DNA from 3 places in the Fictibacillus sp. NRS-1165 genome. Region 3 is predicted to be linked to each of the others. Evidence: riboswitches for the same ligand, from Rfam matches in the RefSeq annotation. Region 3 holds a riboswitch; each other region holds the start of a gene.

What was found. Region 3 has a riboswitch for S-adenosylmethionine ahead of ABHN01_RS14135 (methionine ABC transporter ATP-binding protein). Riboswitches for the same ligand answer to the same signal wherever they lie in the genome.
Region 1: it holds a riboswitch for S-adenosylmethionine, as region 3 does, so the genes downstream of both, ABHN01_RS02775 (ABC transporter ATP-binding protein) here and ABHN01_RS14135 (methionine ABC transporter ATP-binding protein) in region 3, are expected to answer to the same signal.
Region 2: it holds a riboswitch for S-adenosylmethionine, as region 3 does, so the genes downstream of both, ABHN01_RS23500 (Fur-regulated basic protein FbpA) here and ABHN01_RS14135 (methionine ABC transporter ATP-binding protein) in region 3, are expected to answer to the same signal.

Annotation. Positions count from the first base shown of each region.
Region 1 covers NZ_JBDPNU010000009.1:5,073-15,618, forward strand. Annotated here, with positions in the region: gene ABHN01_RS02755 (ketoacyl-ACP synthase III) at 1-48, shown strand, start outside; gene ABHN01_RS02760 (GNAT family N-acetyltransferase) at 238-987, shown strand; gene ABHN01_RS02765 (hypothetical protein) at 1,463-1,756, opposite strand; gene ABHN01_RS02770 (VanW family protein) at 1,847-2,725, opposite strand; SAM riboswitch class I at 2,910-3,014, shown strand; gene ABHN01_RS02775 (ABC transporter ATP-binding protein) at 3,319-4,086, shown strand; gene ABHN01_RS02780 (ABC transporter permease) at 4,112-4,966, shown strand; gene ABHN01_RS02785 (hypothetical protein) at 5,148-5,549, shown strand; gene ABHN01_RS02790 (aliphatic sulfonate ABC transporter substrate-binding protein) at 5,583-6,587, shown strand; gene ABHN01_RS02795 (hypothetical protein) at 6,617-6,949, shown strand; gene ssuE (NADPH-dependent FMN reductase) at 6,963-7,568, shown strand; gene ssuD (FMNH2-dependent alkanesulfonate monooxygenase) at 7,565-8,704, shown strand; partial or broken gene ABHN01_RS02810 (ATP-binding cassette domain-containing protein) at 8,787-8,885, shown strand; gene ABHN01_RS02815 (DUF2325 domain-containing protein) at 8,917-9,234, shown strand; gene ABHN01_RS02820 (hypothetical protein) at 9,263-9,436, opposite strand; gene ABHN01_RS02825 (S66 peptidase family protein) at 9,643-10,546, shown strand, end outside.
Region 2 covers NZ_JBDPNU010000079.1:10,889-21,434, reverse strand. Annotated here, with positions in the region: partial or broken gene ABHN01_RS23515 (pyridoxamine 5'-phosphate oxidase family protein) at 1-517, shown strand, start outside; gene ABHN01_RS23510 (DinB family protein) at 552-1,058, shown strand; gene ABHN01_RS23505 (threonine synthase) at 1,221-2,432, shown strand; SAM riboswitch class I at 2,503-2,607, shown strand; gene ABHN01_RS23500 (Fur-regulated basic protein FbpA) at 2,826-3,056, shown strand; gene ABHN01_RS23495 (YhgE/Pip family protein) at 3,008-3,526, opposite strand; gene ABHN01_RS23490 (hypothetical protein) at 3,495-4,415, opposite strand; gene ABHN01_RS23485 (YhgE/Pip domain-containing protein) at 4,379-5,047, opposite strand; gene ABHN01_RS23480 (hypothetical protein) at 5,219-5,419, shown strand; gene ABHN01_RS23475 (universal stress protein) at 5,498-5,917, opposite strand; gene ABHN01_RS23470 (MFS transporter) at 5,938-7,128, opposite strand; gene ABHN01_RS23465 (MerR family transcriptional regulator) at 7,317-7,751, shown strand; gene ABHN01_RS23460 (flavodoxin family protein) at 7,793-8,428, opposite strand; partial or broken gene ABHN01_RS23455 (M4 family metallopeptidase) at 8,552-8,686, opposite strand; gene ABHN01_RS23450 (hypothetical protein) at 8,842-9,048, shown strand; gene ABHN01_RS23445 (hypothetical protein) at 9,014-9,247, shown strand; gene ABHN01_RS23440 (hypothetical protein) at 9,371-9,853, shown strand; gene ABHN01_RS23435 (STAS domain-containing protein) at 9,861-10,546, shown strand, end outside.
Region 3 covers NZ_JBDPNU010000028.1:28,080-38,625, reverse strand. Annotated here, with positions in the region: gene ABHN01_RS14160 (carboxymuconolactone decarboxylase family protein) at 1-342, opposite strand, end outside; gene ABHN01_RS14155 (metallophosphoesterase) at 501-1,346, shown strand; gene ABHN01_RS14150 (RDD family protein) at 1,375-1,809, opposite strand; gene ABHN01_RS14145 (MetQ/NlpA family ABC transporter substrate-binding protein) at 1,906-2,733, opposite strand; gene ABHN01_RS14140 (methionine ABC transporter permease) at 2,764-3,429, opposite strand; gene ABHN01_RS14135 (methionine ABC transporter ATP-binding protein) at 3,422-4,447, opposite strand; SAM riboswitch class I at 4,535-4,647, opposite strand; gene ABHN01_RS14130 (hypothetical protein) at 4,771-5,073, opposite strand; gene ABHN01_RS14125 (anti-sigma factor domain-containing protein) at 5,176-6,414, opposite strand; gene sigI (RNA polymerase sigma-I factor) at 6,547-7,293, opposite strand; gene ABHN01_RS14115 (thioredoxin family protein) at 7,700-8,029, opposite strand; gene ABHN01_RS14110 (toprim domain-containing protein) at 8,203-8,550, opposite strand; gene ABHN01_RS14105 (KGG domain-containing protein) at 8,853-9,233, shown strand; gene ABHN01_RS14100 (YusG family protein) at 9,329-9,577, opposite strand; gene gcvH (glycine cleavage system protein GcvH) at 9,658-10,044, opposite strand; gene ABHN01_RS14090 (arsenate reductase family protein) at 10,122-10,481, opposite strand.

The DNA.
Region 1 (10,546 bases), on a different contig from region 3:
GGCCAATTGCTGCGATGGAGCCCTGATCCTGCGAAACAATCACACTGAGAAACAGCCGCTCACGGGCGGCTGTTTTTATATTGGACAAGGAAATAAAAATCAAATGGAGTATATGTTGAATGGAAGGCCAGATAATTATGTGGAGGGTGGTGCAAGGATGAGACAATGGGAAACGAAGATGGTACGAACGAAACGCGGAAACTTTGAAGTGTTTACAAAGGGGAAAGGCGTTCCTTTATGTGTAATCCATATTTACCCGGTATGAAAATTTTAGATGGAAGCCCTGAGTATATCATAATTGAACAGGCAGATCCCAGGCTTAAGCCCGAAGAGTGGAAGCAGGGGCTGTCAAAAATTTTACTGAGAGCCAAGAAGCAGAGCCTTCAGCGGATTCAGGCTGTACTATTACGGGATGGCAGAAATTATGAGAACCTTGCAAATGAATTAATCCGCAGGGGATTTGTTTATTACTCTTCCAAGGTAGATGTATATCGGAATCTAAGCGGATTAACAGACCAAACCTCTATGTTTCAATGGCTCTCTTTGAAAGATGAAACCCTGACTGAAGCCGAGTTCATCGAAATATGGAGGGAATGCATGCTGCTTTCGGACAATACTCCTTCATCACTTACGATGGAACAACACTTACAGTCCGTAAAAAAGGAACTTGGCAGCGGATGGGAATATTCCTGCCGGGTGTTTTATGATAATAAGGGCCCAAAAGGGATCTCCATTCCTCATATTGAACCAGGTACTTCAAATGAAGGCAGATTGTTTTATTTCGGAGTGCTTCCGCAAGAACGGTTTAAAGGGAGCGGAACGAAAATGCATGGCCAATCTTTGTCGTTCTTAAAGGAGATGGGGGCGGAATATTATATCGGAAGTACGCACCTGGCCAACCAAAAAATGCAGCGGGTGTTTGAGAAAAACGGGTGTGAAGCAAAAGCGTATACTGACGTATTTTATAAGTATTTTGAACATAAATAACAGCTCGTCTGCATGCAGGCGGGCTGTTTAGTTTTGATTTTCCAGACTGATTCCTTTGATCGCATTAAGCGCCGCTAGTCCATCACTCGGGTATCCGTTCGCCTGTTCCATAGGCATGAGGGAAAAGAACACGTATTAAAACGAAAAGTACGTGAATTGGTAAAAGAAAAGGTTACGGATACGAAGTGCGCCGACCTTGTTGATGACATTTCCTGTACCGACATGAATTCTGACCTTTCTCCAAAGATTCTGGCGAAAAAGTAATGTCCGGATTCATGCAATAATGTTACGGCAGGCAGAATGAAAAAAAATGATAAGAAAAATTTCCATATCTCTGTAAAACCAAACAACTCGCCAACTCCCTTTTGTGCTTATCATGCTCTCCATTCTTTTGCCTGATTCGCTTTAGGACAAACATCCAAATTCACCCGAAAAAATAAAAAAACTCAGCATTATGCTGAGCTGTAATTTCCAATTATTGAAACAGTCCTGAATGCAGCACTTCATTTGCTGCAGAAACGATATTGAACAAGAAAGCTCCCCACCATAATACACGGCCCCGTGGTGAAACTTTGCTCCATCTTTTTCTCTTGCTTTGTTCTTTGAAATAGACGAGAGCAGCAAGTGCTGTGATATTAAAGAAAACCATGCTCCAGCGGGCAACAACAAGGTAAGTCGGGCTGACTAATCCACCGGCAAGCAGCAATCCATTAATTAGGAACAGCATATAGAAAAACGGAAGACTTTTCATGTCATCACTTCTCTCCAAGATGATCAAATCCTCGTTTATTCTAACACCGCCATTATGAAATGGGAATGGGTTTGCTCAATGGTTAACAATGTTGACACAATTACTTCCCTACCGCATATTAGTGCTTTTTTTTGGAGGCACGTGAATGACGTCAGAAGACGAAATCATCACCATCATGCTCCCTCCGTACGCTTTCGCTCGTATAAGAATCGGCTGGTTGAAACGGTTCTGAAAACGGAAGTCCGGGCCATACCAGCTTACGGTCGCATCTCGCCCTTTCGGTACATAAGGGACAAGCCTGCTGTGTGAAAAACGCTGAACGATATGAAGTCCTGCCCGGTCAACTGCATTGAAAAGGGTAGAGGACACTTGGCAAATTCCACCGCCGACTCCTTCCGAAAGCTCCCCCCGCACGATAACAGGAGCACGCATGTACCCCTTATCCGATGTTCGTCTGCCTACAACACCATTAAAGGAAAAGGTTTCTCCAGGAAATACGACATGGTTGTCAATGGCTTTTGCAGCAAGTGAAATATTATGGCTCCTGGATTCGTTGGAACGGTTGAAATAGGTAACATAATGAGCAAGTTGGTTCGTGCGAATATTTCCAAGAAGCTCGCTGTCCACTCTTGGATGGACCGGTAATTGAGGAATTTCAAGTTTTACAGGCCCCTTACTGAAAAAACTCATATAAAATCGTTCTTTAAACGCTTTTTTATAGAGCATGGATCCTTTTTTTTCAGAAGTGATTCCTCCCGATTCATTGATCCTTGCGTTTAGAGGCGGACGGTAGATCTGCCCCTCCAATTTTGCCGTAAACAAGTCAAGTTTCTCGCCGTCGATAACGGGCGTACCCGGCAGCGGGATCATGAAGTCTTTTCGATCAACGATCGCAATGGTTTGCCCTTCATGTACTAAAGATATGCTGTCTGGTATATTGAGGGGCTGGACAGCCAGCAATATACCGGTTAACCAAGAAAGCAACATAACGAACAACCTCCCAACAATTAGTATGTTGAAGGCTGAATCGTTTTATGTAAGAAGGTTGAAAATGTATCGGCGACCCGGCTGTTTTTAGATTTTTCAAAAATGTTATTGACTTTGTATTCTATACCTGTTTTAATAACAATTAATCCGATGGGGTTTATATGATTTAAACCTACATAATTTTTTCTTATTAAGAGAGGTGGAGGGAATTGGCCCCATGAAACCTCGGCAGCGGACTCTTTCAGAGAACTGTGCCAAATCCAACAAGCAGCAGCTTGGACGATAAGAAAGGAAGAACATGCAATACACTTCCCCTTACACGTCCATGACAGGTAAGGGGAGGTTTTTTATTTAAGAGTAAAAAAATATCGTACAGCTGATTGGTAAACCAAAGGCCGTGTCTTGAAATTTGCAGACATGGTCTTTGGTTTTCTTTCGTACATGAACCTTTTTTCATTTGAAAGGGGGAATTTTATTCGCAGCACGGCCATTCAAATATTGCGTCGACCGGACGACCGGAGGCTTTCCTAAAATAAGGAGGTTTCCGGTTGTTTTTCTTTTGCCGAATCGTAAAGAAGAAAGGGAGATTGGTAATGACTTTACTGCAAATTAGAAAACTGGATCGAAGTTTCCAAACGGGGAAAAGCGTGATGAAAGCACTGGAACGTATAGATCTCAGTCTGAACAAAGGTGAATTTATCACGGTGATCGGCCCGAGCGGCTGCGGAAAAAGCACGCTGCTAAAGATAATTGCTGGTTTGGATACAAGGCATGAGGGTGCTGTGATGCTTGATAATCAAAAAGTATCCGGGCCGAGCATCGATAAAGGATTTATTTTTCAGGAACCAAGATTATTTCCGTGGCTGACTGTTGAAAAAAATATTGCGGCAAACTTGCCTTTGAAAGAAAAAGAAACAAAAGAAAAAGTAAGCGAACTGATCAAGCTTGTCCGATTGGAAGGATTTGAAAATGCTTATCCAAAAGAGCTGTCAGGAGGAATGGCACAAAGGGTATCGATCGCAAGGGCCCTGCTTAGAAATCCTAAGGTTCTCCTCTTAGATGAGCCATTTGGAGCCCTGGATGCCTTTACACGGTCACATATGCAGGAGGTGCTCCTCGATATCTGGGAAAAGAACCGGACAACGATGATCTTTGTTACACATGATATTGATGAAGCGATCTATCTTGCCAGCCGAGTTGTTATTATGAATCCCCGGCCGGGCACGATTCGGGAGGTAATACCGATCGAACTGCCGCATCCCCGGCGAAAAACGGATTCCGCCTTCCAAAAAATACGGCAGCGGGTATTGAGTGAATTTGAAAAAGTAGAAGTAAACGAACAATCAGAAGCTGTCCAATAAAAAACGAAGCAAAGGAGATGAAAGGATGAGCGATCAGACTGGAGTATTAACGACAACCAACTTGGATCGAAAACAGAGAAGAAAAGAGTCCGCCGTAAAAACAAAAAACCGAAAAAAAACACCCCTTTCCCATTGGGTGAGAGGATTAGCACTGCCGTTTTTTATTCTTGTCATCTGGGAGGTTGCAGGTGCCTATGGACTGATTTCAGCCACCTTGCTGCCTCGGCCGAGTGAAATTTTCATTGCATTTAAAGATCTCATCCGCACGGGAGAGTTATTTACCCATTTTAAGATCAGTCTGTTGCGGGCGATTACAGGATTTCTGCTGGGAGGGGGGCTTGGGCTTTTGGCTGGGCTTGTTGTTGGATTTTCAAGTAAAACAGAGCAAACCCTGGATCCGACCTTACAGATGCTGCGGACCATTCCATCGCTGGCTGTGATCCCATTGTTCATACTCTGGTTCGGATTTGGTGAACTCTCAAAAATATTGCTGATTTCAAAATCGGCATTCTTCCCGCTATATGTGAATGCGTTCCTGGGGATCCGCGGGGTGGACTCTAAGCTGTTTGATGTAGCAAAGATCCTTGAGTTCAGCAAATGGAAACAGATTACAAATCTCATTCTGCCGGCTGCATTGCCGAATATTCTTCTTGGTCTGCGCCTTTCGTTGGGAGCGGCCTGGCTGGCTTTGGTCGCCGCCGAATTGATGGGATCAAGTGAAGGCATCGGATACCTTATTATGGATGCGCGGCAATTTTCTCAAACGTCGGTTGTTTTTGTTGGAATTATCATTTTTGCGGTGTTCGGTAAAGCATCCGATTCACTGGTCCGCTATTTTGAGAAACGGCTTCTGAAATGGCGCGACAGCTTTATCGGGTGAAAAATCATAAAAGGAGGTGTTCGGTATGGCTCAAAACAAAAGGCAGCTCCATCTTAATCTCTTTTTGGCAGGAATGGGCCACCACGAAGCTTCGTGGAGGGCATCCTAGCTCAACCGTGGATCAAACACTGGAATTTTAATTATTTTAAAAAACTTGCACAAAAAGCAGAACAGGCTACGATTGTACTGCTTATCCGCTGGTGGACCACTTCCAGAGCTTCCGTTAACGGACGGACACCGCATCCGGACTCCGCTGATTCAGGAGCTGGCACAACGGGAGAACTTGACCATCAGGGAACTTCTGCTTCGTCTTGCCGGCGGGAGAGGGCACTATACCATCGCAGGTGCTCCAGAGCAGATCGCCGATGAACTTGAAAAATGGTTTAAGAACGAAGGAGCAGATGGCTTTAATATTATGCCTCAGCTCTTGAGTGAGGGATCGGACGACTTCATCGATCATGTTATTCCGCTATTACAGCACAGAGGGTTATTCCGGACAAAGTATGAAGGAGATACATTAAGGGTTCACTTCCAGCTTCAAAGGCCAGAGGCTAACACAGGTCTATATACATTAAAAGTTTAGTAGTAGATTGCATATAAGGAGAGGAGAAAACAGATGACACAATTAACGAAGAGAAAAATCATGCCAGGTGTATTCCTATTGATTTTATTGATGGCTTTGCTTTCCGGCTGCAGTGAACAAAGCACGAACGCTGAGCAGAAAGGTGACGTTAGGGTCAATATCGGAGTCCAGGGAAGTACCGGCGTTCTGCCTTATGCCCGTGAAAAGGAATACTTTGAAAAAGCGTTTGAGAAAGAAGGCGTAAAAGTAAAATGGAACGAATTTTCAAGCGGTCCTCCTCACTTTGAGGCACTGGCATCTGGAAGACTGGACTTCGGTGCCACTGGGGGTACGCCTCTTATTGCCGGGCAGTCTGGTGATGTGGACTTTAAAGCGATTGCGGTGACAACCAACGGAAAAAAAGGAAATTCCATCATCATTCCTAAGGGCAGCAGCATCAAAAATTTGAAGGACTTAAAAGGTAAAAAAATAGCCGTGGCTAAAGGAAGCAGTGCTTACAATTTCCTCTACATGGCTCTTGAAAAAGCAGGTCTGACCGACAAAGATATAAAAATTGTACAGCTGCAGCCTGATGAAGCAAGGCCAGCCCTCGATAACGGCTCCATTGATGCCTGGTCGACCTGGGAGCCTTACGCAACCACTGCACTCTATCAAACAGGGGCAAAATCCCTCGCTGATGGAGAGAACTTAAATATCAATGCGCCAAGCTTTCTCGTGGCTAGAACACAGTTTACGAAGGAGCATCCTGACTTAACGGTCGTCTTCTTAAAAACGTATGAAAAAGTCAGACAAGAATTTATCCATCATCCGGATAAAGTAACAAATGAAATTGCCAAACGTGAGAAACTGGATCCGGAAATTGTCCGCACGGTCTTAAAGCGATCGGATTTAATCCTATCTCCGACAACAGAGGAGTTCGCAAAAGCCCATCAGCATCAGGCTGATTTTCTGTATAAAGTCGGAGGCATCAACAAAAAGCTCAATACATCAAAAGTGATAGAGAACCGGTTTGTTGAGAAGGCTCTGGAGAAGGAGTGAGCAGCAAACATTTTGATGGAGGGATGAACATGGCAGAAGCGTCTTTAAGAGAATGGCACCGCCCAAAAAACTTTGTTGCATCGATCACGAAGGAACAGCTGCACCTTGTTAATTTAACTGATCTTGAGTTCACAGGCCTTTGCAAAGAAAGATACGGAGTGAATAAAGGATTGTACAACACGATTGAAAACTATTTTGCAAAGCAGGGAGTAAGAAACATTCTCTATCGCAGAGTGTACATCCTTGAATTCCTGGCCGACGTTCAAAGCAAGAAAGGAAAGGAAAGCCGTGGAGCACACGTTTCCTTCGGCACAGGAGGTTTGGCAAGAGCGCTGCACACCTTTTTTATAAAAAACATTTAAGGGGGAATATACTTTGGCAGACATCGTAACCATATCGGGAAGTCCATCGGTAACCTCGGGAACAGGAATCGTCCTTCAATATTTAAGTGAGCTCGCTCAAAAAGGGGGACTTGAAACAGAATCTTTTTCTGTACTTGATGTCCCGCCGGAAGATCTTGTTCTTGGCAATTTTCAAAGTCCACAGCTGAAAGCAATTGAGAAGAGCATAAAGCAAGCAAAAGCCGTCATTATCGGAACTCCTGTGTATAAGGCAGCGTATTCGGGGGTCCTTAAGTCACTATTGGATCTGCTGCCACGCGATATTCTAACGGGAAAAAGTATATTGCCCATCGCAACGGGAGGTACCATCGCTCATCTCTTGAGCATCGATTATGCGTTAAAGCCTGTCCTTTATGCGATTGGAGCAAGGAACATATTAAATGGTATTTACTTTATCGATCTGCAGCTGCAGCATAACAATGGCCATGACGTTACGTTTGATCCGGAAATCGAGAAACGGCTGATCGTATCACTGAATGAACTGATCGATGAGGTAAAGAAAGATTGGTACATCAAGGACTTAGAAAAAGGAGAACTTCAGATTGCGGGAGACACTGAGGGAAAGGGGAATAAGGCATGAACGTATATTGGTTTTTGCCGACACATGGAGACAGCCGGTATTTGGGAACATCAGAAGGAGGAAGGCCTATTACGCTCTCCTATCTTCGCCAAATTGCGCAAGCGGTAGATAGCCTTGGCTTTAAAGGGGCACTCCTGCCGACGGGACACTCATGCGAAGATGCGTGGGTGACCGCATCTTCCTTAATTCAGGCCACCAAAAAGATGAAATTCCTCATCGCGGTACGTCCGGGATTGATCTCTCCCTCTCTAGCGGCAAGAATGGCTTCCACCTTTGACCGTCTTTCTGATGGAAGGTTATTGATCAATGTGGTGACAGGGGGAGATCCAGTAGAGCTTGCCGGTGACGGATTGCACTTATCACATACTGAACGCTATGAGCTGACGGATGAATTTTTGACGGTCTGGAGGGGGCTGCTTGCCGGAGAAGTGGTTGACTATGAGGGGGGTCATCTGAAGGTGGAAAAAGGAAAAATACTCCTTCCTTCAGAGCAAGAGCCATATCCGCCGCTGTATTTTGGCGGTTCTTCTGATGCGGCGCTAGAAGTAGCCGCCAAGCATATTGACGTTTATTTGACCTGGGGAGAGCCGCCTGGACAGGTAAAAGAAAAGATCGAGAGGGTCAGGATGCTGGCAGCTCAGCAGGGACGGAAGGTGAGCTTTGGAATCCGGCTTCATGTGATTGTCAGGGAAACAGAAGAAGAGGCGTGGGCTGCGGCAGATTCGCTGATTCAATATGTGGATGAAGAAACGATCGCCGCTTCACAAAGGGTGTTCTCAAGATATGATTCAGTCGGGCAGAAGCGGATGGCTGCTCTTCATAACGGAAAAAGAGATTCCTTGGAAATCAGTCCTAACCTTTGGGCGGGTATAGGCTTGGTACGAGGGGGGGCAGGAACCGCGCTCGTAGGAAGTCCAGATACGGTTGCACAGAGAATGAAAGAATACCAGGATATTGGAATCGATCACTTTATCTTTTCAGGCTATCCGCATCTTGAAGAAGCGTACCGAGTGGCTGAACTGCTCTTTCCAAGACTTACACTCGCACATCCAGAAACGGAGGCGAAGCGCCCGTTTCATTCGTTTGGAGAAGTGGTAGCCAATACGTATCTCCCTTTGAAAAGTAAAGCAAAATAAAGCACTGTAGTAAACTTGCTTAAACAAAATAGATGTTACTGGAAGAAAAAAACAATCAAGATTGAAGATGCGATTGGAGAATCCTCATGAATTTTCCGGTGGCCAAAGGCAAAGGATCGTCATCGCAAGAGCGATGGCACTCAATCCAGATTTTCTTGTCATGGATGAACCTGTCGCCGCTAGGGAAGGGAGAGGCTGTTATGCCATCGTTAATGATTGTTGGCGGAGATCATCTTGGAAAAATTACAAAGAAGCTGCAGTATGAAGGGATAAAGGAAATCATTCATGTGAGCGGAAGAAAAGCTAGAATGTCTCAAAAGGAGATTCCCAGCCATGTGAATTTAGATCTCGTACTAACGGATTTTATTAATCATGAATTTTCAGCTGCAATTAAGAAAAAGGCTAACAAACAGAACATACCGATCTATTTTTCAAAGAGATCCTGGTGCTCGATCTATGCTGTACTTGAAAAAACAGAAATCTTAAATAATCACACAAAACATAAGAAGGAGGCTTTCATTTTAACATGAAAAAACCTGCCATACGATGGGCAGGTCATCATTTTTTCGTTGAATCAATTTTTACAACCTCGAGCTGGAAGGGGACGCATTCTTCCAGCTTTTCTTTGATTTGTTCGGCTTCCTCTCGGGATAACGGAGTGTTTAGGTCCTTTAACGTTTCCAGGCTGAAAGTAAACCGCCCGCTGGATTCAATAACCTTATATTCTTTCATACAAATTCCCCTTTCTTATTTTTTGGGAATCAGGAACGGCACGATGTTATATTTATATACTTCTACGTATCCGCTCTGTTCCCTGTTCCTTTTTAGAAATTCATTTGCAGGATATAAAAAAGATTCAGTTATAGCAAAATGATCCCTTTAATATACATAAATGATGGAATTTCGATGGGAAACCGTGCTGATGGAGGGATGATTTTATGGCTGTTAAACCACCGATACTGCAAAGAGGTGACACCATCGGAATTGTGACACTCGGGAGCCCTCTTTCGGCCCAGAGAATTAATGAAGGTATAACGACACTGAGAAATCTTGGATTTAATATTGTCCTTGGAAGAAATGTATATGCGAATACTGGATTTTTAGCTGGAACGGATCAACAGCGGGCGGACGATCTAATGGAGATGTTTACGAACAAAAACGTGAAGATGATTCTTCCGACTAGAGGAGGGGTAGGAGTTGCAGGGACCTTGCCCTATCTTGATTTTGATGTCATTCGGCAGAACCCTAAAATCGTCTCGGGCTACAGCGACATTACGATCTTGCTGAATGTGCTGTATCAATATGCAGATTTAATGACCTTGCAAAGTCTTCTTCTTCTGGATTTTAATCTGAATACACCAGCATATAACTATGACCAGTTCTTTCTGGCCACTTCAACGTTCCAGTCGCCACGGCAAATTGTGAATCCGCCTGGCATTCCACAAATCAGCCGAGTAAGGGGAAATGTAACAGGAGAAGTTGTTGGCGGCAATTTGACTTCATTTGTGGATACATTAGGAACTCCGTATGAAATAGATATGGCCGGAAAAATTGTAGTAATCGAGGAAACCCATGAACCGATCAACACCGTTTACCGCTATATCGATCATTTAAAACTAGCAGGGACATTCGAGGAGTGTGCAGGCATTGTGATGGGAGAATGTACAGGATGCGAACCCGCTTACGGAGTAACATATGATCAGCTCATTACTAACTATATGGTTCCACTTGGAAAACCATTGATGACTAACGTCACAACCGCGCATGGGTATTATAAGGCGGCCATTCCGATCGGCGCCCAGGCAAACCTGGATACCGTGAACAACCGCTTTACGATTCTAG
Region 2 (10,546 bases), on a different contig from region 3:
GCCGGGATTTTATTTCAATGTCCCCATTTTTAGCTTTGGGACATCTGATTCGGAAGGCAGATGTGATGTTTCACCAAGGGGAGACGCCCCAGGATTCGTAACAGTGCTGGATGATCACTACTTATTTATCCCGGAACGTCCCGGCAACAAAAGAATGGATTCTGCTAAAAATATTCTAACAAACCCACGGGTTGGTCTGTTATTTATGATTCCCGGCCTCGGGGAAACGCTGAGAGTGAACGGAACAGCGATAATCTGCCGTGACAAGGTGCTCTTGGAGTTAAATGCTGTCAATGGAAAACTGCCGTTGTTTGGGATTCTGGTGAAGGCGGAGGAATGCTACTTGCATTGTGCCAAAGCGTTTATCCGATCCGGGCTCTGGAGTCCGGAATCATGGATGCCGCAAGAATCACTGCCTTCTGCAGCTGCAATGATGGCCGCTCACATGAACATTCCAAATATGAGTGCAGAACAGGTAGAGAGCTTGCAGGAAGGGTACAGAGACCGCCTTTATTAGCACGGTGCCCTGACAACGATGGGAGGAATAAGCCATGAATGAAAACGATGAGATTAGAAGACAACTGCTTGAAGCGGTTGGCGGGTTAAGCGATGACCAGTTAAATGAACCGGAGGAAAAGGGCAGATGGTCGATCATGCAGACGATGCATCACTTATATCTCATGGAAAGGTCCATAGCGATCATCATTTCAAACCGCTTAAAAAGCAAAATCTCGATGCCTGCTGAACAAAAACCAATTGATTTGACCGTGGACCGAAGCAGGAAAGTGGATGCTCCTGTTTTTGTTGTTCCAGCAAAACGGTACCTGACACTTGAAAAAATAAAAGAAAAGCTGGAAGAATCACGTAAAGAGCTGAAAAAGGTTGAGAACAGTGCCAATACAGACGCTTTAGAACAAAAGTCCTATCCGCACCCGGTATTCGGCCCAATGTCATTGAAGCAATGGATCCCTTTCGTTGGTTACCATGAAAAAAGACATTTGGCTCAAATCGAGGAAATTAAGGAAAAGATTCTTTCGCGTCAATTGAACTCGCTGTAGATTTCCGAGTTGACTTATCGGAATATATGTCTTAGAATTTTACTCATACACAATCAAAAGGTTGCTGATCAGAAAACTGAAGGCACCGCGGTGCAGGTTCTTCCATATGCACCACGGTGCTTTTTGCGGTTCTTTTCCGGTAAGGAATAATGGAGGTATGTTATGTCATTCAGCTACATCAGCCATCTGGAATGTCCAAAATGCGCAAATATTTATGCGCATCATGAGCTTAATCAATTGTGCGAGTGCGGTTCACCTCTTCTAGTAAACTATTGCTTAGATGAGCTGAAAAAGGATAATGAAATCATCGATAAAGAAAGGAATGACCTTTGGAGGTACCATAAACTTCTCCCGGTTACTGATCCTGACCATGTGGTGACACTCGGAGAGGGAATGACACCTCTATTGCCAATGCCGGTTCTTGGTAAAAAGCTCGGGATTGCCAACCTGTTGATGAAGGATGAGGGAATGATACCTACCGGATCCTTTAAAGCAAGAGGATCAGCGGTAGGCGTTTCAAAAGCCAAGGAGCTTGGTGTCACGCAGCTCGCAATGCCGACCAATGGAAATGCAGGGGCAGCCTGGTCGCTCTATTCAGCAAGAGCAGGCATTAAACCGTTCATAGTCATGCCGTTGGATGCTCCTGCAATCACGAGAAAAGAAGTTGCGATTTCCGGTGCAGAGCTTATTCTTGTAGATGGCCTGATCAGTGATGCAGGTAAGATTGTTGCTTCACTAGTGAAAGAAGAAGACTTCTATGATGCATCGACGTTAAAAGAGCCTTACCGGGTAGAGGGTAAGAAAACGATGGGCTATGAAATTCTTGAGCAGACAGAAAGCCATCCACCAGATGTTATTTTGTATCCGACTGGTGGAGGAGTCGGGCTGATCGGGATCTATAAGGCATTAAAGGAGTTCAGGGAACTGGGCCTCTTTAAAGGAGCGCAATTGCCACGTCTAGTCGCTGTTCAGGCAGAGGGATGCGCGCCGATCGTAAAAGCTTGGGAAGAAAACAAGAATGAATCGGAGTTCTGGGAAAATTCCAAGACAGCTGCATTTGGGATCAATGTCCCGAAAGCAATTGGAGATTTTCTCGTCCTTGAAGCGATTTATGAAACGGAGGGATGTGCTGTTGCTGTTTCTGAAGAGGAGATCAGTCAGGCACAGCGCCAAATCGCAGAACTCGAAGGAAGTTTTATTTGTCCAGAGGGGGCAGCAGTTTTTGCAGCAGCAAAAACACTGAGGGAAAAAGGCTGGATCAAGGCAGATGAAAAGGTGATTTGCCTAAATACAGGACAAGGGATCAAGTACCCGGATTCGGTCACTGTTCAACCACCAGTCCTGCAGCCTGGAGAAGTTATGCCAAAAGAGTGAATGTTTAGTCTTGACTTTAGAATGGAAACTCATATAATGATAAAACAAGAGAATAAAAATTACCTTATATTTCTTATTTAGAGAGGTGGAGGGATCTGGCCCTTTGAAGCCTCGGCAGCGGGCTCTTTATGAGCACTGTGCCAATTCCACAAGCAATCGGCTTGAATGATAAGAAGAGTGTGATTTAATTTGATGGCGATTCAACCTCTTCTTGTGCGTATTTGCTTCCGCAAGAAGAGGTTTTTATTTGTTTATAAAACCGACTAATTCACTATGAAATATAAGGATTTGCTGATTGGTCAACCAATGGCGCTTCGTCATAAAAATGGCGGCGTTTATTTTTTTGTTTCCAGCTCTTGTTAGTCAATGCTTTAACAAAGAGGAGGGATTTTTATGGTAAATCAATTAAGGAAAGCCGTGGAAACGAAAAGGAATCAGCTGATTCATCAACTGATCACCATGGACGTTTATCAGAAAGATGAGCGTCACTTATTTCAGCTGACACTTACCGACCTGGAAGAGGAGTATGAAAAGGCAGCGGGCGGGAAGAATTTCCTGCCACGGGCTAAAAAACATTATTGGAGAATTCTTGCTTTATTCGAGCCTGTTCCTCTTTTATTCTGAAATCTGTGCATCGGTCTTCGCAGCAGCAGGGCAGCTGAAAGAAAAATAACGGGGAAAAGCAGCAGATGGTATAGATCAGAAAGTACAACCTCTTTAATAATCCCCCCGGTTGCTTCACGCAATAAACTGACTCCATAAGTAAAGGGCATATACGGATTAAGTTTTTGAAAGAAGGAAGAGGTCATTGTCACAGGAAATGTTCCGCCTGAACTTGAAAACTGCAGAACGAGAAAAATAACCGCGAGGCCTTTTCCGACATTTCCAAAGATGGATACAAGTGTATAAGTGAGAATGACAAAGACGACGCTCAGAAAAATGGTAAACAAAACAAACCAAATCTTATCGACAATGTAAGCATGTATAATATACAGATCACCTAGAGATACAACAAGGCCCTGAAGCATGCCGATCGAGGCAAAGGTAAGAAGCCTTCCAAAATTAAAAAGAAAGCGGGGAAACTTTGCCTTCACGGGGTACTTCACCTACTCTGAGGGAAGAGATGAGCAGCATCCCTCCTACCCACAGTGCCAGCAAGGTATAAAAAGGTGTCATCGCTGAGCCGTAATTGGGAATCGGAAAAATCTTCTTCTCCTTCAAGGTGATCGGAGATGCCAGAAAATCACTTTCCTTTTGAGCATCGTTTTTTAAGGCTTTAATGATATCTCTAAGATTGTTGTTCCGTTCAAAATCTCTGATTTTGTCAGCGGTACGGGTGATCGATCTCTTCATGGCAGGCATATCTTTTTTTGCAAACAGTGCTGCCCGGTGGACCGATCGTTCAAGCTTTGGCAGCTGTGTATCCAGTAATACAGCTGTTTTTTGGAGGTCATGCTTAGCTGCTGGCCAATCGTTTCGTATAAACTCCGCTGCGTATTTAATGTTCTGTTCGAGTGCCGGCCAGTCAGGCTGGGCAGTTGAAAACAGATTGTGCAGGGGGTTCAAATAGGATGCAGTACGTTCTGTAAGAATCCCTTTGTTTTGGCGAATCATATTCTCGAGATCCTGAAGGTGCCTTTTCATCGCTTGCAGTTCGGCAGGCTCAAAAGATACCTCTGGATTGGTTTTATTTGCAGCATTGCCCATTGCAATGGCTTCATCTATTGCAGACTTAAGATCAATAAGTGATTGTTCGAGATTTGCTGCTATATCATCTGCAGACTCCAATTTTGCCAAATTGTCCTGAAGAGGAGCGAGTTGATCTAACACGCGCTTCATTTGCGGAAGTTTTTCTTCCGTTTGCAGGATAACATCACCAAGCCTGTCGATCGTCGGGATGCTCATTTGAAGTTTTTTCTTCATTTTTGCTCGTTTATCTAATTCATTCATCTTTTGGTCAAGAAAGATAAGCTGTTCTCCCATTTGATTGAACTTGGAAAACTCCTTTTCAAGAGAGAATATCTTTGTTCAAAGCTGAGTATGGTTGGCAATTCTTTTTCAAGTGTAATTCCAGCTTCGTTAAATTTTTTAAATATGGTGTTTCCTACGCTCTTCGTAAAGTTGTCGCTAACCTGATTGATAATGGTTGAGACTCCTGACTGTGTAATTTTAGGGGAGACCGCGTTGATTTTTTCATTGACTGTATATATGATTTCAGGCTTCTCAGGGTCTTTGCTCGCAATGCTTGAAATCTTACGCGAAAAGTCGGGAGGTATGTAAAGGCTGGTGTAATATTTTCCGTTGAGGACCCCTTCACGGGCCGTTTTATTATCTACGAAAGTCCAGCCTAATTTATCGTTGTGCCTTAAATTTTTAACGACTTGCCTGCCTAAATTGATGGGCTGGTCCTGCAGCATAGCACCTGTATCTTCATTTACGATGGCAATTTTTATGCCTGACGTGTTTTCGTAAGGATCCCACATGGCCTTGATATTTACCCAGGCATAAACAGAAGGCAGCACAATTAACCCAAAGTCAGCAGGGCTGCAGTGGGGATAGTCAATATGTCCTTCCAATCCAAACGGTATACCTGAAACATATTTTTCATCATCCATATATCCTTTTCTAAGCAATGAATTTATGATAGCAATCAAACGTTTTTGCATAGTCTTTGTTTGAAAAAGAAGTTTATGTAAAGGCGCTTTTCATGTGAGAAAGCATTGGACACAACCTGCGAGGATATGGTGTACTAATATAGGAATCTTATGTAATGGAGGATTATGAGATTGAACAAACAGATGGCTGCTGAAATTCTTTCTGATCTCCGTAGTGGAGATCTTAGTGAATACGTCGTTATAAAAGAAGAATTTTTTGTTTTTCGTGAAGTCCTTGTTAAGCAAGAGGACAAGAAATCGTTCCGCGGATTCATCGTCCCGGGAGGCGGGGGAAACGTAAAATATCTTTATCAGCCGGGCTGGACAGCGTAATTGGTGCGAGCTAGGTCTTCAAAGTTCTGGATTCTGACAAAAAAAGACCGGTTCCCTTCTTTGGGGAACCGGTCTTTTTTATTTTATGATGATCACTGGGCATTCAGCGGTATGGGCAACCTGATGACTGACACTTCCTAGGAATGCTTCTTTTATAATGCCTTTTTCTGTGTTTCCCATAACGATGGCATCGTAATGGTGTTCTTTTGCGTATGAAGTGATGATTTGAGAAGGCTCCCCGCTAACGGCATGAGATTCAAAAGGAATGCCTGATTCAGAGAGATAATGAACGGCAGGCTGCAGCAGTTCCTTGTCCTCTTCTTCGAGTAATTCATCCAAATCAATATTAAGGGGAGGTTCCTGTAAAGGAACGTTTTTGTTTACATGCAGCATCGTTACAATTTCAGCGTCCATATGTTGGGCAAGTTCCACACCGTGCTGAAGCGCGTGAACAGAAGGAGCGGAACCATCAAATGCAATTAAGATTTTATTGTACATTGTGGTGACCTTCCTTTCCTTTAATGAGAAATGGAGTCGACATGGATAAGGTGTTTACGGCCCAAAGCAACAACAAGCATGGCGAATAAAACAAAGATTGCCCCGGTTACAAACGGAACATGCGAAGAATAGGTTTCAGCCAGCTTATTCGCAAGCCATGGTCCAATAGCACCACCGATGAAACGAACAAAGCTGTATGCGGCTGATGCGGTCGCACGCTCAACAGGGGCTACCTGCATGACTGCAGTTGTGATCAACGTATTATTCGTGCCAAGGAAAAGGCCGGCAACGATAACGGCAACAATAACTACTGTACTTGATTCCGTCCAAATTCCCATAGCGAGAAGGGTCAGTGCGAAAAAGATGAGCATTGCACACATCGATTTTACTGTGCCGAATCTTGCTTGAATTTTTGGTGCAACAAATACGGACGTGATGGCTAAACAAAGACCCCATCCGAGAAAGACGTAGCCAAGGCCGTGTTCGTCTAAATCCATCACAAATGGCGAATAGGCCATAAGCGTAAAGAAACCAATATTGTAAAGGAAAGCGGTGAGACCGAGTCGAAGAAGCCCAGGATATTTCAAGGCTCTGATCGGATCGAGTACAGAACTCTTAGCTTTCGGTTTCGGAACATGAGGCATTTTCAGCAACAAGGCAAAGAATGCGATGACCATCAATACGCTGACTCCATAAAAAGGGCCACGCCATGAAATGGATCCAAGCTCACCGCCGAGTAAAGGTCCAACAGATATCCCTAATCCAATGGCTGCCTCATATAAAATAATAGCTTTTGCAGTTCCTCCGATGGACAAGCCAACGATGGCAGATAATGCGGTAGCGATGAACAATGAATTTCCTAAACCCCATCCGCCTCGGAAACCAACGATTTGTGAAATTTCGTTCGAAGAACCTGCCAATGCAGAAAAAACAATAATGAATAAGATACCGGACAACAAGGTCCACTTGATGCCTACACGGCTGGAGACCACACCGGTAATGAGCATTGCAACACCGGTAATTAAATTGTAGCTGGAAAATAATAATGAAACCTGGCTCGGAGTAGCGTTAAGCTGATGAGCAATAGCAGGCAGGATAGGATCGACAAGACCTAATCCCATAAATGAAATAATGGTGGCAAAGAAGATGACCCAGATCACAAGCGGCTGTTTGCCTGGCTGTTCCTGGATACTCAAAGCTTCTTGTTTCATACCTAAAACCCCTTTTTCTGAAAAATATAATAAAAAATAAAGTAACCGCACTGTTCTACCCAAAAAATTATAATACAAGTTAACCTTGACGTCAACGTAAACATTTCCTTTTTTATTTCTTTTTGTGGTATTTTTATATAGAGTGATTTATCTGTATTTGTACTTTAAATGGCAAAGGAGCAAGAACAATGAATGGGCTTAAAATAGATGAAGTAGCGAAACAGAGCGGGTTAACGAAGCGCACCATCCGTTATTATGAACAAATCGGCCTGCTTTCTTCGCCTCCTCGAAGTGAGGGTGGAATAAGGCTTTATTCAAAGGAACATGTGGAGTTCTTAAAGAAGATCACCAATGCAAAAGAAGTGATGGGCTTTTCCCTATCAGAGCTCCAGGAATTTATTACACTCAGTGACACCTTGGAAGCTCAAAGACACGATTACAGACAGTTCAAAGGAACGAGCCAGCAAAAAGAAAAGCTGGAGAAAGTGTATATGACGGTAGAGGAGCAGTTAAAGCTGTTAGAACAAAAAAAGAAAAAAATTATAAAGGTAGAGGAAGATTTGATGAATCTCAGGGACCGGGCAAAAGCCGCTCTGATCCGATTTGAACAGGAAAATAGTTAAAAGCAGGCAGAAAGCCTGCTTTATTGCATACTATAAAAAAATTACTGGTACTGCTTAATGACGTTTCCCTCTGCTGGGATTGGATGCTCCTTGAGCATTTTTGCAAAATGAATCAGGTTGTATGACATCATTTGGGCGTGCTGCAATGTAAATTCGTTTTCATACCCTTTGGCATCGATATAAGATGGGCCTGGTCCGGCTTCTCCTACCCAATACGTATCGACATTTGGAGGAACAGTAAAACCGATATGAGATAATGCATACACCACTGACCGGCTTACTTGCTTGGCATCGTCTTCGTTCCCTGTTACAACGACACCGCCGACTTTGTTGTAGAAGATATACTGTCCTTTGTCGTTCGTATCGATGCTCGCGCCATAAAGCCTCTCAATCAGAACAGTCGTCAGGCTGCTCTGCTGACCGAGCCAGATCGGGGAACCAATGATTAAAATGTCGGCTTTCTTTATTTTTTCAAATATAATCGGCCATTCATCCTTATTGCTGATAGCATCTCCAGTTACTCCGTATTCAATGTTATAGTCTGCAAGGGTAACAACCTCTGTTACAATTTCTTCTCTATCAAAAATTTTAACCGATTCATCAATGAGCGCTCGCGTGTTAGACGTCCGATTGCTTTTGTTGAGTGTACAGTTAATGATCAGTGCTTGAATGGACATGTTTTGATCTACTCTCCTTCTGTGCATTCCTATTTGAAACTGTACCCTTTTGATCCATCTGAAAACGTAAAAAAGCCTCGACGGCTTCTGGATCACAGAAACCGCCGGGCTTTTAATGTTTTATCAGTTCACTCCAACATTCATCCACGCTGTTTTTACTGCTGTGTATTCCGCGCCAGTGCTGCCATACAGGTCTGCAGTTGCGCTTAATAATGCAGCACGTGCTCCGCTGAAGTTTGTTGTCGGGGTCATATAGCGAGTAAGTGCTCGCCCTTGGTTTTATGATGGCACAGCACTGGTTCATTGGTATTGGGAAAAACAGAGCAGGTTACCGTGAATTTCAGATTGAAGTTTACACTTGTTTTCCCAAGTGTAAAGACAGAAAAAAAGGAGTATAATTTTGTGTCGTTTTTGTGTCTAAAAATAAAAAAAGCGAGAAAATTGTATTTCAAAACGATTACAATTCCCGTTTGGGGTGTGATGTAAACCTGAAAAATGTTATAATTTTAAGAATTAATAAAAAAATATTTGAGGCTATTCACCTTTTACTAGCTCCCTCTCATAATGGAAAGGGGATTGATGTTGATGAATCCATCAAAAATTCAGGACATGCTGCTTGATCTAAAAACAAAGCAATATGTTGAATCAGAAGTGACCCATACGTTAAGCCAAAATAGTGTCCCGCTGATCTCCATAAGCTACAGTAAATCCGACAATGTTTTTAAAATAAAATATCCCGACAACCATGAGATAGAGTTATACGCTAAGATCGAGTCGGCCATGGACGCTATCACCTCAGAGTTGAAAAGACATAAATGAACACCGCGATTGCGGTGTTTTTCTTTTGTTTACTCATTCCTATGGTTAAAGGGTATCTCTACTTTTGTACTATAAGGTATGATATAATCACAGGAAAATTAGTAGAAAAGAAAGAGGCTGACAATGCTTACATTTTCAGAAAAAATAAATATTATTGAAGAAAATTTCCCTCAATTAACAAGGAAAGATATTTCACTAGGCCGTATCAATTACCACCTTGAGGAGAGCAACCGCGACAAAAAGATCGTGGTCCAGCATCTGCATCCAAACGGTAATGGATTTGTTTATGCGGGCTATCTGCCAAGAGGCGAGAAGAATGAAAAAGGCATGGTCAACATCCGGGAGTATTCAGGCGATGAGCTGATTAACATCATACAGAAATCGATGGACTATTTATTGGAAGATAAAGGTGATTCTGAAGCGGGGTCCTTTCCTTCAGAACCAGAAAAAGAAAACTGGATTGGGGGAGCAGACCACGAAAAGCTTCTTCTCGTTCATGAGGATGAACTATGGAATATTTATGCAGGCTTAAATTTAGAAGCTGCGTTTGAATCCTATAAAGAAGCACATGACTATTTAGTGGAAGAAGGCTTTCAAAAAATATAAGCCAGCAATGGCTCTGTTACTTAATGTAATCGAGGAGTTTATAGATGGACAAAAATCAAGAATTACATCAATTTCTTCTGAATTGACCGAGGAATGGTATGATTCGCTTGATAAATCGAACTCGACTGGTGTATACAGATCCAACGATCCCGAAGTAATAAAGACGCTGAAAGAACAAAATTATGAATTTCATATCCATTTATGCGACGTGCTTGTAAAGGACGAAGGAGCTTTCTTTAACGAATTTGATAAGTGGATTATTAAAATTGCAAAAGACAGTGAACATTTGAAAACACCCATTCATTACATTATTAAAGAATTCATGAGGGTACGGGAGCAGTATCTTAACTACATCAGTGAGTTTGTGTCGAATAATCCAGAAGAGATCAAACCGTCACAGATCGAAAAATGGAATCGGCTGATGGTTAAGGTTTTTGACAGTGTCATGCTGCAATTCATTGAGGAAACCCATAAATATTCCACCCACCGGCTGAATGCCCAGCAAGAACTGTTGAATGAATTGAGTTCACCCGTCATCTCACTAAATAATGATATGGCTTTACTGCCGCTTGTGGGTGATATTGACACGGCACGTGCTAAGTTTATTCTGGAGAATACGCTCAATCAGTGCGTACAAAAAGGAATTGGCCGCCTTTTTATTGATTTATCGGGTGTGGTGATGATTGATACGAT
Region 3 (10,546 bases):
TTCCTGAACGAGTGTTACACCCTGGCTCATTGCCGCACCGCCTCCAAAGGCTGCCGCAACACCAACGGCCTCAAGAATTTCATTTTCACTGGCGCCCTGGTCCAAACAGCCTTTGGTGTGATAGATGATGCAATATTCATCCTGGGCATGAATACTGATCCCTAAAGCAATCAGCTGCTTGTTTTTTTCAGAGATTTCACCTTCCTTGAAACAATGTCGAGTAAATTCATTAAAAGAATGAGCCACCTCTGGCATATGATCTGTGTACTTCGCTAAACCTTCTTTGTAACGGATTAAATGGTGCTGTGTTGAGTTATATCCAGACATTTCATGATGTTCCATATCCTTTTCATCCTCCTGTCCTAAGATAGACAAAATTTAGTATGAGTTATTGCTTCTCTTCTTATCCTTTCTTTCATGGAACAGCGGAACGTTTTGCTTAAAGAATTCAGATGATGGGAATATAATGGGCTAAAAGAGGCTGAATAAAGGAGTATAAGATGGAAGAGGAAAAAATAAAAAAATCATTGATCGCTGGTTCAATCGGAATAGGCAGTCTAGCAGCTGCAGCCGGTGCAGCGGCTTTTTATTCCGCTTTTGTTGAGCCCTATTGGTTTGATCTGAACAAAATAGAGATAAGAATCCAGAGGCTGCCTGATAGCTTTAAAAAATTCCATATCGTTCATATCAGTGATTTTCACTTAGGTTTTCATTTTAAAGCGAAACATATTGCAAAAATGGCCGTTGAAATTCAGAAACTCAACCCCGATCTGGTCGTCTTCACAGGCGATTTAGTCAACTCCCACCGATCGTTGAAATCTGCTGTCAAGAGTTTGCCTTACTTAAAAAAAATCAATGCTCCCTATGGAAAATTGGCCGTGCTTGGCAATCATGATTATCTTGAAAACATCCATACGATTTCAGAGCTATTGGGCAAAAGCGGGTTTGAACTCCTTATCAATGAAAATAGGAGAATTAAAAAGGGAGAAGATGAACTGTACATCGCCGGACTGGATGATTACTTAAGGGGAGAAGCGGATATCGAAAGAGCGCTAGCCGGTATCCCTGAGGGACGCTGTACCTTTCTGCTGGCTCATGAACCCGACTATTTTAAGGTGAGCACCAAGTTCCCTGTTGATCTGCAGCTATCTGGCCATAGCCATGGCGGCCAAATCCGCTTGCCCCTGTTCGGTCCCATCGTCACTTCTAAAATGGGCAGAAAATATCATAGCGGGCTTTATCAAGCAGAAAACAAATTTCTCTACACAAACAGAGGAATGGGGACGACTCACCTCCCCTTCCGTTTCTTCTGCCGTCCCGAAATCACATCGATCACATTAAAATAAGACGGCAGCAGCCGTCTTATTTTTATCTTTACCCTTCCTTTTGAGGGGGAAGGTGGGTAACATACGTCCCTGCGATCAAATCATGAATGCCCCTTTTGTCTTTTCGTATACCGACCATAAAGGCACTGACAATCAATGCAATGCCTAGCGTGAGCCCGTAAATAAGGCCCCCGATCAACACCCTCATGACCATCGCCCCAAACCCAAGCTTGCTGCCATCTGCCTTTACAATCCGAATGCCACAGATTCTTTTGCCAATCACATAACCACTCCAGAAGATTGGCAGCAAAAGCGCATAAAGAAAACTCACAACATTCGTAAACCAATCGCCACCCGGATCTTCTGATATAAAGTCTCCAGTAAATAAAAATCCGATGAACGCTAAAATAATACCGATAATAAGTCCATCCAGTATACAGGCTCCTAGCCTGATCCAAAAACCAGCCGGCTGCTGCACTTCCATCATCCATCCCCCCACAACGAATTTATAAATCATCTTACAAATATTACTAATGGACAAAAAAAAGAACAGCCCAAAGGCTGTCCTCATTGAAATAATTTATTTGTTTACCGGTACAACGGCACCTTTATATTTCTGATTGATAAAGTCTTTGATCTCTTTAGAATGGAGCACTTCAACGAGCGTTTTTACTGTTTTAGCGTTTTTGTCACCTTTACGTACAGCAATAATATTTACAAATGGTGAATCGGCGCTTTCAATGGCAATTGAATCCTTTTGAGGGTTCAACCCAGCGTCGATCGCATAGTTCGTATTGATCAGGACAGCGTCTCCCTCTCCCTTTTGATACGCTTTTGGAAGAAGGCCCGCCTCTATGTCTGCTTTAAATTTTAAATGCTTAGGATTTTTTGCAATATCCTTGATTTTGGAATTGTAGCCTTTACTTGCTTTCAGTTTGATCAGGCCTTCGTGTTCAAGAAGGGTTAACATACGTCCATGATCTGCAACAGAGTTACTCATGATGATGGTTGCGCCATCTGGAAGCTCTTTTAATGATTTGTACTTTTTAGAATAAACGCCGATTGGTTCGAGATGGATACCACCGGCATTTTCAAACTTATAATTTTTGTTTTCCTTCATTTGAGATTTCAAATATGGAACGTGCTGGAAGTAGTTAGCATCAATCTCATTGTTCGCAAGCGCTTTGTTAGGCAGTACATAATCCTGGAACGTTTTGATTTCAAGATCAATTCCTTTTTTCTTCATTAAAGGCTTGGCCGCTTCAAGAATTTCAGCATGAGGGACATTGGATGCTCCCACAACGATTTTATCGTCAGCAAGTTTCTTCTCTTTTCCTCCGTTTGCCCCACAGGCAGCAAGTGCTGCTGTCAGTGCAAGCATAAGGACGATTGCGATAATTTTTTTCATGTTGCTCCTCCTGGTTGTGTAATATAGACCTTAACGTTTATCAATGGTACGAGTTACATTATCCCCAATCAACTGGATGATAAATACAATGATTAGGATGATCACAGTAGCGACAAACGTTACATCATTTTGCGTACGCTGGAATCCTTCAAGGAATGCCAGATTTCCGAGCCCTCCCGCTCCAACTACTCCCGCCATTGCTGTATAGCCGACAAGCGCGATGGACGTGACCGTAATACCGGAAATCAGTGCGGGGAGACTTTCAGGAATCAAAACTTTAAAAATGATTTGACTGTTGCTGGAACCCATCGATTTTGCCGCTTCGATGACTCCCTTATCAACCTCCCGAAGTGCAATCTCGACCATCCTGGCGTAAAACGGTGCAGCGCCGATGATCAAAGCAGGAAGTGCCGCATTCGCTCCAAGCATAGATCCTACTAAGAAAAGGGTTAGCGGAATCAATAAAATGATGAGAATGATAAACGGTATGGATCGAAAGATGTTTACGATTGCTGCAATGACAAAGTTAAAAAACTTGTTCTCCCATAGGTTCCCTTTACCCGTTAAAAATAATGCCAACCCTAAGAAAAGACCGATAATAAAAGTGGCGAGGACAGCGATTGCTGTCATGTATAGCGTTTCTCCGGTAGAGGCCCACATTTGCGCCCAATCCACGTTCGGAAAAAGATTATTCATATGAGATCACCTCCACTTCTACTTTCTGCCCATTCATATAGGTTACCGCTTCATCGACCTCTTGATCGGCACCTTCCAGTTGAATGAACAAGGTTCCATACGGTCCGTTCTGCGTTTGGGATACCTTGCCCTGAAGGATATTCACATGAACATCAAATTTTCGGATCACCTCAGTGATAACAGGCTGCTCCGCACTTCCGCCAACAAAAGTAAGCTGAACAATCTTGCTTTGCGGCTTTTCAGAGGCCAGCTGTTTGATCATATCCGTTGTTTCTTCCGGCTCCGTTATTTGCTTGACAAAATCTTTCGTAATGAACTCTTTCGGATGTCTGAAAACATCGAGAACCGGACCCTGTTCCACAATCCTGCCATCTTCCATAACCGCTACACGATGACAGATTTTTCGGATCACATGCATCTCATGTGTAATAAGAACGATGGTCAAATCCAGTTTTTGATTAATCTCAACCAATAGGTTAAGGATGCTGTCCGTTGTTTTCGGGTCCAAAGCCGAAGTCGCCTCATCACACAGAAGAACTTTAGGATTGTTCGCCAAAGCACGAGCGATCCCCACTCTTTGCTTTTGTCCTCCACTCAATTGGGACGGATACGATTCACCACGCCCTTCGAGTCCGACAAGCTTAATCAGTTCATCGACTCGTTTTTGGCGCTCCTCTTTTGGTACACCTGCAATCTCCAGTGGAAAAGCAATATTTTCCTTTACCGTTCTGGACCAAAGTAAATTGAAGTGCTGAAAGATCATGCTGATTTCCTGACGAGCTTTCCGCAGCTCCCTGTTACTGAGCTGGGAAAGATTTTTTCCGGCTACAGTAACATCTCCGCTCGTCGGTCTTTCCAGCATGTTGAGCATACGGATCAACGTACTTTTCCCTGCCCCGCTGTATCCAATAATCCCGAAAATTTCTCCTTGTTCTATGGAAAGGTCAACATGGTCAACCGCGTTTACCGCTCCGTCTTTCGTCTGGAAAATCTTTTTAACTGCGTCTAATGTTATCAAGAGACTGTATCCCTCACTTTCTTAAAATAAAGAATGCCCTTCTGCAGGTCATGAGCAGAAGGGCATAATCATTTATATATGCACCGTCACTCATCTCCCAAAGCAGGCTGCTTTGCAGGATTTGGCACCTTTTTAAGCAGGTAATGCTTAACGGTTGCCGGGTTTCACAGGGCCAGTCCCTCCACCACTCGCGATAAGAACGAATTTTGTTAATCGCTATTTAGTTCGCTTTTCTTTACACGTTTCGAATTTTAACATTACCCATTGGGGAGTGTCAATCCATTGTTCATAAATTTTAGATAGAAAGACCCGTTTCTTTTGACTTAGGAATTCTTTTTGCATAAAAAGAGGAGAGATTCCAGTTTCAGCTGTTCTCTGTACGTACCCGAAAAGGTCACTTTCTTTTGCTTGATTAAATCGCTAAGCCGATAATGGCCGTCAAGCATCTCTTGAAGTTCACCCCGGCTGCCCGATATCATCAATGTTTTTTTAGAACCGCTGCTTTTACTTGTAAAGGAAAAATATATACATTCTGCTTCAGCCTTTACATGAGGAATTCCCATTCCAATGAGCGGCTGAAGAAAGGCTGTATTTTGAACCCTTTCCTGCCATTGAATCCAATCCATAAACATCCCCCTCTTAAAAAACATCTATAGGTAAATGTTCTGGAGGAGGAGGATGTCTTCCTTGAATTTTCCTTCGACAGATTACATACGCCCTGTCGATTATTAGCTTGCTTTTTCATGTACTTTTAATTTTTTTGGTTTTGCTTTTTTCCAGGCCTTTTTTTCATGGTGCCTGTACGGGGTTGCCTTTGGTGTTTCTTCATTATTGCCCCATTTCTTATCGTGGTTCTCATGTTTTATCTTTTCAGAAGCATCAGGGTGTTTTGGAACAGTTTTCATCTTGGTATTTTTTCCGTGCCGCGTGTAATCTGCTGGCTGTTTATGATTAGGTTTTGGTTTCTGTATAGTCTTTGAGGAATGACGCTTAACCGCTTTTGAACCTTTCCCCTGTTCCATTTTTCGGACCTTCTGATTTTCCGATCCAGTAACTCGGTTATTTTCTGCCTGTCGGTCTTCCGGTCTGGATACAATCTCCTTAGATGAGGTGCCCTGCAAAGAGCTTGTCTTAATGGTTATCGTTTCAATAGTTCTTGGGTGTCTTATCATTTTTTCTGAGATTTTCTTTTTATGGTTTATTTCTTTTTTCGGAAGCTTGCGATCAGGTTCGATCTTTTCCTTTAGTTCGGTATATGACATGTTCTTCACTTGATGAAGAGATATATTCTTATCTTTTCTTTTCGCATCCAGGTACATCATATATTTACCGGAAGATACCCCGTTCTTTTGGGCGACTTTCCGTTTTTCCGTGTTAATACTTTTTACCATGATAGCCGCTTTCGTATTAAAGACCGCGGCATTTCGTTTTATGGATGAAACCGCTTCATCCAATGAAGATGAAAGTTTATCATTTTCGGCGTCCACAATCGTGGTACCAATCATTACATCCGGGTTTTCTGTTAAATATCCCTTGCTTTCATAGGCATTCAGCAAAGATGAGGCGAACTGGGAGAGGCTTACGTTTTTTTTGTGATTTAATGATTGGAGAATTTTTTTGCCTTCCGCATTGTAGGCTTTAACTTTTATGACTTGCAAATCATGGTTAACTCCCGTTTCAAGACTCGGATTTACATCAAAACTCACATAAGCCGCAACAGTATTGTCGTTGCGGCCCAGTGGATAGACTCCTGAAAATAAAACATATATAAGCAATGCTCCTATAGTAAGTGAAAGAGAAGGAAAGAGCAATCGTCGTACCCTGCTTTTTGTAAACCTTGAAATACTGTATTCCATACCTACCACCGGATGTTCTCCGCGTGGTACTCTTACGGTAATGAAACAGCCATCTTTCGTTAATAAAACGGCTTTTCCTTTCTTTACTTCCATTAAAACACCATTTTTCATCCCACATATCCCTCCTGCTAGGCGAAGGATCTGCTTCGTATCATAACCATCATGGGATTTATTGCTTTTTTGCTTTACGAATTAAGACGTACGTTCCCCACGAATAATTACAACCGTTTAACTTCCCCTTATTTAAGGCTGAATATAAGACTTTAACGCTTTAAAGTCCCCTAGATATATTAGCGATACCGCTATTATATATTTTCGATTTCTCTCTATTGTTTTACGACTGCAGGAAACCATACTTAATAAATCTTTTATAGGAAGTTGTTTTTTCTCCAATAAAAATTCAGCCATTTCTTGGTTTTCTACTAACAAACGAGCGATTTCTTTTGCATTTTCCCTTGCATCAACGTGCTTCGGGCAGTGTTTGCTCAACACTTTAAAGTTCAAGCTGAATTCCTTCAGCAGTTTTTGGTATTCTTCGATTTCATAAACGCGGTTTTCTGCCTGGATTTTTTCTTCGTAATGCTCCATGGCAGCTTTCTGTTCTGCATAGCTGTCTTCGAGACGGCCTTCTTCATCCTCTTCATCCGGCTGCAAGTAGATGAGTCGGTTCTGCCTGACTTCTTTTCTTATATAGTCAATCACTCTTCGGCGTATGACCATGTCGGCAAAAGAAAGAAAACGGCTTCCCTGACCTTCTTGATATTGATCAATGGCTTCATTAAACGCGTAGAGACCTACACTAAATTCGTCCATCGTACGATCTATATATTGACTGCATACCTTTGAAGTCACTTTCTTAATGAACGGCTGATAAGCTTCGATCAGCTCGTTTCTTAAGGAATCATTCCCTCTTTGAATTTTTAATACTTTATCTTCAATGTTAATTATTGGTGTATTGTTGCGAATAGCTGGTACAAATGCAGTAGACATAGTTTCACCTCTTAAATCCAGGTTGTTTTGTACTTTTGGACAAAATGAATGATATATTGCCAAAAGTCGACAGGAGCAAACATGTTTCAAGCTCTCCTATACATTTATACCATTGATTCGCAGGTTTGTAGGATACAGTTGTATAACAATGTTACAGGACTCATAACAATTGTAATGTTTTTGTCATGCGCCTGAAAAGGAAAAGTTTTACAGTCTTTACCTATAAATCGTTTGGAAGCGGTGACTTGCTTGCTATCACTGCTGTTTGGAGATGTCGTTTTATTCTGCTGCACCTGAGTCAGTATGTAAAATTTATTACACATTTCCACTTGATTTTACCACATAATCCATCTATTACATCTTAAAAAACCCCCTTAAAAATAAAAAAAGACACAAATCGTGTCTTTTAAAGGTACTTTTTTAAGTTTTTATACAAAAAATCAACTGATTGCATGGCATAAATCTTCTTGACAGCGATCCCCCGATTTAAAAAAAGGAGGCAAGGAACACTTGTGATGCTGTACTTTTCAGCAAGCTCTGGCATTGCATTTAAGTTGCAGGCTCCGATTTTAGGTTCAGCATCTTGTGACTGGCTTATCGCTTCCAATGTAATATCCAGCATCCGCCTTCCCATTTTACATGTGCCGCACAGCGGTGTCTGTATGTATAGAGCAGCCGGCTCCTCTGTTGAACCCTCAATAAAATCACGAATCTCTATGTTTGTTAAATCCTTCATATCCCTCTCCAGTTGCAAATGTTATTAAGCTCTGTTGGTCCCCTGTGTATTTGAATATCCCGGATTCAGTGGATCTTGTCAACTGAACAAAGTCAAGAAATCCTCTATACCTTTCAATGGATAAGACATGCCTTGCATCTAAGAAAGAGGATTTCTCGCCGTCATATAGATCCTTATCCTAAACATTCTTTATTTACTGTGAAACGCGCCCCAAGCAATATATTAGCGAGATACATGAGCGGTGTTTTTGCTACTTCACGGTACATTTTATGAATATAAAGATGCTCTGCATTCGGAAGCTCCCTCTGAAGCATTTTTCTTAATTTTGCTCCTGCCTCATCTGCATCAACCAAAATATATACATCTCTGTTCTCAATTTCAATGGCCAGTTCTTCAAGCCGTGACAGCCCCATCGTTCCATTTGTACAGATGATCTCAACGGGTTCATTAAGGATAGAAATCAGCTTATCTTTGTCTGATTTTCCTTCTACTATAATCACTTTATCCAAGTTGTTATTCATCAATCATCTCTCCTATATCTTCTAAAGAACAAGTATTAAAGCGATTGATATTTTCCCTTACTTACTATAATACCCTTTATTTTATTAGAATCCTCTTTGGAATGTTAATAAATCGACTTACCATTTACCCGCCAGGTCTGAATATCTTACTACAAGAGAGCAAGTTAGTAAGGAAATTCTTACTATCTTCACTTAAAGCCGTTTAATGATTTTAAAAAGGGGATATTGTTTCTCTAAGTTCAGCAGCACAAAGCAAAAGGCTGTTGGCAAATACTATCTAGCATTAAGAGGAGGAATTTGAAATGGCTAATAATAATAACCGAGACGGAATGAGCAGAGAAGAAGCAGGACGCATGGGCGGAGAAAAGACATCAAAAACTCATGGTAAAGATTTTTATCAGGAAATCGGCAAAAAAGGCGGTAACGCAACTTCTGAGAACCACGATCAGGAATTTTATCAAGAAATCGGTAAAAAAGGCGGAGAAGCCACGGCTGAGAGCCATGATAAGGACTTCTATCAAGATATAGGGAAAAAGGGCGGAGAAGCCACGGCTGAGAGCCATGATAAAGATTTTTACCAAGAGATCGGTAAAAAGGGCGGAGAAGCTACTTCAGAAAGTCATGATAAAGATTTTTACAGAGAGATCGGTAAAAAAGGCGGTAACAGCCGTAGCGATGATTAATAAATAACCAAACAAGGACAAGCCTATGGGCTTGTCCTTGTTTCCTTGTGCAGCTTCAATGCTTAAGACCAGTCATGGCATTAGCGCTTTCGAAATTAACACCAGCCCTCATCGCAACCCTGAACATAACTATTGGGATATTCTGCTGAACTGTTTTCTTTTTTATAAATTTTGTCAGCATCAAATTCAAAGCCTTCATCCATTTCATACTGATTCCCCTGGTCAGAAAAGATGACGCGGCCTATTCTTTGGTTATCATGGAACAGAGACAAATACCCCATATCCATTTTCCCGTACACTTTGGACGTAATGTCAGATTTAGATCCTGAGTTTTTTGAATCCAATAAACTCACTTCCTCCCATTGAAGATGTTACTATTGTCTCCGGAAAGAAGCGGGCTCATTAAACTTTTTGGAAGAAGGATTTAGTCTTCTTTTGTCATTTCTTCATATTGTTCAGCAGTCATGAGGTTTTCAGTCTCAGAAAGATCAGATGCCTCAACAACGATCATCCACGCTTTTTCATACGCAGACTCGTTTACAAGCTCAGGGCTGTCATCAAGATCTTCGTTGATTTCAACAACCTTGCCAGAGATGGGAGCATAGAGCTCAGAAACCGTTTTAACAGATTCAACACTGCCGAAAGGCTCGTCCGCTTTAATTTCATCGCCAACTTCTGGAAGCTCTACAAAAACGATATCGCCCAGTTCATCCTGTGCAAAGTCAGTAATACCAATCCTTACTTTATTTCCATCTTCAACCTTTACCCATTCGTGTTCTTCTGAATAACGCAATTCTTTTGGAAAATTCATTTGTATCCCTCCAGCTTTTTCTTGTTATTTATAATAACTATAATATTAAATTTATTATAGTTAAGCAACTAATAACATCACTTACTCCATGTTTGCTTATATGTATCTTCGTTAAATCCGACAGTTACTTTGTTTCCGTCCGTAGTAATCGGCCTTTTTAGCAGCATGCCGTCAGAAGCCAGAAAATCAAGCAGCTCATCTTCGGAAGCGGTTTTTACTTTGTCTTTTAAACCAAGCTCTCTGTACTTCATCCCGCTCGTATTAAAGAACTTTTTGATCTCAAGGCCGCTTTTGTCTACCAGCTCTTTAATTTCCTCTTTTGAAGGAGGATTTTCAACGATATGTACGGATTCAAATTCAACATCATGGGACTCCAGCCACTTTTTAGCCTTTTGGCAAGTTCCACATTTTGGGTATTGATAAAAAGTTAAACTCATGTCATTTTTCTCTCCTTCCCTTCCATAGTATCACAAAATAGTCTAGCCAGGTAAAGGGAAATTAA